Regions from separate parts of the Sporosarcina sp. G11-34 genome, predicted to be linked through region 2. Evidence: a T-box and tRNA genes for the amino acid it is inferred to sense, from the RefSeq annotation. Region 2 holds a T-box; the other holds one or more tRNA genes.
The links. A T-box is a leader RNA that pairs with one kind of tRNA and senses whether it is charged. The one in region 2 lies ahead of tyrS (tyrosine--tRNA ligase), so its partner is inferred to be a tRNA-Tyr.
Positions count from the first base shown of each region.

Region 1: it encodes a tRNA-Tyr, which carries the amino acid that the T-box ahead of tyrS (tyrosine--tRNA ligase) is inferred to sense. The anticodon was not compared.

Region 1 covers NZ_JAHNZW010000012.1:101,849-104,022, reverse strand. The annotation lists rRNA gene rrf (5S ribosomal RNA) at 1-100, shown strand, start outside; tRNA gene KSU66_RS16470 (tRNA-Asn) at 153-227, shown strand; tRNA gene KSU66_RS16465 (tRNA-Ser) at 231-322, shown strand; tRNA gene KSU66_RS16460 (tRNA-Glu) at 354-428, shown strand; tRNA gene KSU66_RS16455 (tRNA-Val) at 441-516, shown strand; tRNA gene KSU66_RS16450 (tRNA-Met) at 614-688, shown strand; tRNA gene KSU66_RS16445 (tRNA-Met) at 726-800, shown strand; tRNA gene KSU66_RS16440 (tRNA-Asp) at 805-880, shown strand; tRNA gene KSU66_RS16435 (tRNA-Phe) at 943-1,018, shown strand; tRNA gene KSU66_RS16430 (tRNA-Tyr) at 1,053-1,137, shown strand; tRNA gene KSU66_RS16425 (tRNA-Trp) at 1,217-1,287, shown strand; tRNA gene KSU66_RS16420 (tRNA-His) at 1,312-1,387, shown strand; tRNA gene KSU66_RS16415 (tRNA-His) at 1,411-1,486, shown strand; tRNA gene KSU66_RS16410 (tRNA-Gln) at 1,497-1,568, shown strand; tRNA gene KSU66_RS16405 (tRNA-Gly) at 1,577-1,651, shown strand; tRNA gene KSU66_RS16400 (tRNA-Cys) at 1,661-1,734, shown strand; tRNA gene KSU66_RS16395 (tRNA-Leu) at 1,776-1,856, shown strand.
Region 2 covers NZ_JAHNZW010000003.1:288,244-290,417, reverse strand. The annotation lists gene tyrS (tyrosine--tRNA ligase) at 31-1,296, opposite strand; T-box leader at 1,409-1,604, opposite strand; gene KSU66_RS05610 (transglycosylase domain-containing protein) at 1,711-2,174, shown strand, end outside.

The DNA.
Region 1 (2,174 bases), on a different contig from region 2:
AAGAGGTCACACCCGTTCCCATCTCGAACACGGCAGTTAAGCTCTTCAGCGCCGATGGTAGTTGGGGGATTCCCCCTGCAAGAGTAGGACGTTGCTAGTCTTTATTCCGCAATTATACGCTGATGGTATAGCGCATTTGTGAATAGTGTTATTCCGCAGTAGCTCAGTGGTAGAGCAATCGGCTGTTAACCGATCGGTCGTAGGTTCGAATCCTACCTGCGGAGCCAATTGGAGAGCTGTCCGAGTGGCCGAAGGAGCACGATTGGAAATCGTGTAGGCGGTTTACGCTGTCTCAAGGGTTCAAATCCCTTGCTCTCCGCCAGATTTACTTCTATACATACTTTTTTTAGTAAGGCCCCTTGGTCAAGCGGTTAAGACACCGCCCTTTCACGGCGGTATCACGGGTTCGAATCCCGTAGGGGTCACCATTTATTTACCCAGGAGGATTAGCTCAGCTGGGAGAGCACCTGCCTTACAAGCAGGGGGTCGGCGGTTCGAGCCCGTCATCCTCCACCAAGTTTTTTAAAACATGTACTCTGTGTTTTAAAGAAACATCATCTAATAACACTCTTAGAGATACTAAAAACACATAAAGTAAGCTATATAATATTGTCGCGGGGTGGAGCAGTGGTAGCTCGTCGGGCTCATAATCCGAAGGTCGCAGGTTCAAATCCTGCCCCCGCAACCAATTTCAAAATATAATAAAATAACTATGATAATATTGTCGCGGGGTGGAGCAGTGGTAGCTCGTCGGGCTCATAATCCGAAGGTCACAGGTTCAAATCCTGTCCCCGCAACCAAAAAGGTCCCGTGGTGTAGCGGTTAACATGCCTGCCTGTCACGCAGGAGATCGCGGGTTCGATTCCCGTCGGGACCGCCATTTTTATTAAACTTATGATTTGAGTTAGATTGAGAACTTCTCAATCGACCCAAATTGACAGTGGCTCAGTAGCTCAGTCGGTAGAGCAAAGGACTGAAAATCCTTGTGTCGGCGGTTCGATTCCGTCCTGAGCCACCATTACAATTTTATTTTACTAGTATGTAAATACTTTGGTGGGGTAGCGAAGTGGCTAAACGCGGCGGACTGTAAATCCGCTCCCTCTGGGTTCGGCAGTTCGAATCTGCCCCCCACCACCATTTTTCTTCAAAGAATTATCAGCACGTATTTCATGTTGGAAACAACATAACAAATGTTTCAAAGTAATATTGTTATTCTAGGGGTATAGTTCAATGGTAGAATAAAGGTCTCCAACACCTTCGATGTGGGTTCGAATCCTACTACCCCTGTTATTTTTATTGTAATTTATTGTGGCGGCTGTGGCGAAGTGGTTAACGCATCGGATTGTGATTCCGACACTCGGGGGTTCAATTCCCCTCAGCCGCCCCATTTTTTCTAAATATTATATTACGGCGGCTGTGGCGAAGTGGTTAACGCATCGGATTGTGATTCCGACATTCGGGGGTTCAATTCCCCTCAGCCGCCCCATTTATATTTTTGGGGTATAGCCAAGCGGTAAGGCATCGGACTTTGACTCCGTCACTCGTTGGTTCGAATCCAGCTACCCCAGTTGTTTTTGCGGAAGTAGTTCAGTGGTAGAATACGACCTTGCCAAGGTCGGGGTCGCGGGTTCGAATCCCGTCTTCCGCTCCATTTTCTTTAGGCGGCATAGCCAAGCGGTAAGGCAAGGGTCTGCAACACCCTTATCACCGGTTCGATTCCGGTTGCCGCCTCCATTAATTTTCTTATTACGAATATAAATAAATATATATCTTTCGCCCGAGTGGTGGAATGGCAGACACGTCGCACTCAAAATGCGATGCCGCAAGGCGTGCCGGTTCAAGTCCGGCCTCGGGTATCAATAGTTCTTATACTTTTAAGTTAAATAAGTCCTAAAACATCTACAAATGTTGAAATAACAACATTTGTAGATGTTTTTTTATTTGGTTCTATAATATTTGTTGGGGTATTGATACAACTCGTGCATATAAATCTTAACATGAATATTCCAGGATTAAAAGATGTAATCATTGAAAATATTGAGGAAGTTGGCGATTGGACTTTTCTTTATGTATCGCTTCATAAGAAGCCACATACTTGTCCAGACTGTGGCCCAAATCCTTTAGGTAAGTTCTTTGCAAAGCCCCAAGTCTGTTCTAGTAAGTACCACAATCTG
Region 2 (2,174 bases):
GTCTTGGTAGACAGCCCCCTCCTCACTAAATTATATAAATTTAATCATTTTATAATTTTTCTTCCCACGTCGGACAATTGTAAACGCATCTTCCAACCGATCAGCAGTGCTTACTTCATATGCCGTATCGGTCACACGTTCTCCGTTCAGCGAAATCGCGCCGTTCGTTACATCTTCACGTGCTTGTCTCTTTGACGGTGACACGCCTGCCTCTACGATAAAGTCAATAATATTTTTAGCTTCCCGCACCATTTCAAATGAAGGAACATCTTTAAACGCATCTTTCATTTCATCCACAGCTAATGCCTTCAAATCGCCACTGAACAATGCTTTTGAAATTCGGATTGCTTGATCCAACGCTTCCTGTCCATGAATCAAACGCGTCATTTCCTGGGCGAGTACTTGTTGCGCTTTACGCAAATGTGGTTCATCTTGCACCGTAACTTCCAGCGCCTCGATTTCTTCACGTTCCATAAACGTAAAGATTTTCATGTATTTAATAACATCTGCGTCCGCTGTGTTAATCCAAAACTGGTAAAATTCATACGGTGATGTTTTTGCAGCATCAAGCCAAACTGCACCGCCCGCACTTTTACCAAACTTTGTACCGTCTGCTTTTGTAACAAGTGGAATTGTAATCCCAAACGCTTTTGTTTCTTCTTCATGTGTTTTCCGAATTACTTCAAGACCCGTCGTAATATTTCCCCATTGATCGGATCCACCAATTTGTACACGACAACCATAGTTATTATACAAATGATTAAAGTCGATTCCTTGAATAAGCATATAAGAGAACTCCGTGAATGAAATGCCATCTTCAAGACGTGATGCGACGTTGTCTTTCGCAAGCATATAGTTTACACCCAACAACTTTCCGTAATCTCGTAAAAATTCAATAATACTTAGTGATCCAATCCAGTCGTTATTATTCACCATTTGTGCGCCATTTTCCGTATCAAAATCAAATATTTGTTCCATTTGTTTTTTAATACCTGCTACGTTTTTGTCGATTTGTTCTGTCGTTTGGAGTTGCCTTTCTTCCAATCGACCAGATGGATCCCCAATCATACCCGTTGCGCCGCCAACTAATAATATAGGGCGATGTCCATGTTGTTGAAATCTACGAAGAGTTAATAGCGGAACAATATGACCGATGTGCATACTATCTGCTGTTGGATCGACTCCGCAGTATAATGAAATTTTTTCTTTATTCAAGTGTTCTTCAAGGCCCTTTTCATCTGTTTGTTGATAGAGTAAACCTCTCCATTTTAAATCTTCCAGCAATGCATTTTTCATCCCATTTCCTCCTCAAATAAATCAAATTCGCCTTGGCGTATTTGCGTCCAGATTTTGCACCTAGCAAGACTAGATAAAATTAAAAAAGCCCCTGCACGATTTTAAAAAATCATGCAGGGACGCTAATTAATAAATTAACGCGGTACCACCCAGCTTGAGAATAAATTCTCCGCTCGAACGCAATAACGCTGCGCAAACGATACACTCCAAAGTTGTAATTCATAAACGATTCCCCGAACAGTTTCCACCACCCACTGTCTCTCTATACGGCACTATCGCTACTACTTCGACTTTTTCAACGTGTCAAAAGATATATATTCTTATACTATATGAAAATCATAAGTTGTCAATGATTATCGATTGTCTTTCCGATAAATATGCTATAATAGTAAAGATTTAAGGAGGTCATTTGACTTGAGTGAACAGAAAAAAAATCCAATTAAAATTATGGAAGAAATGATTGATAAATTCACGGAAACTAAATGGGCAAGAGGATTGCGCATTACGTCCGGTGTCGCATGGAATTTACTTTTAGTTTTTATCATCATCGGGATTACAATGTCAGTCTTTGCGGCTTCAGTTGGGGCGGGCTATTTCGCATCTTTAGTCGCGAAAGAACCACTGCGTTCAAAAGAAGAAATGCGCACAAACGTCTTTACATATGAAGAAACCTCTGAATTGTATGCGGGCGATGTCTATCTCGGTCAAGTAAATTCAGATCTCGAGCGAAAAGAAGTGAAACTCGAAGATGTCTCACAATACGTCATTGACGCGGTACTTGCTACCGAAGATGAATATTTTGAGACACATAACGGAATTGTTCCTAAAGCCATTTTTCGTGGACTGCTTCAAGACGTTACGAACTCCGATAGCCAAAC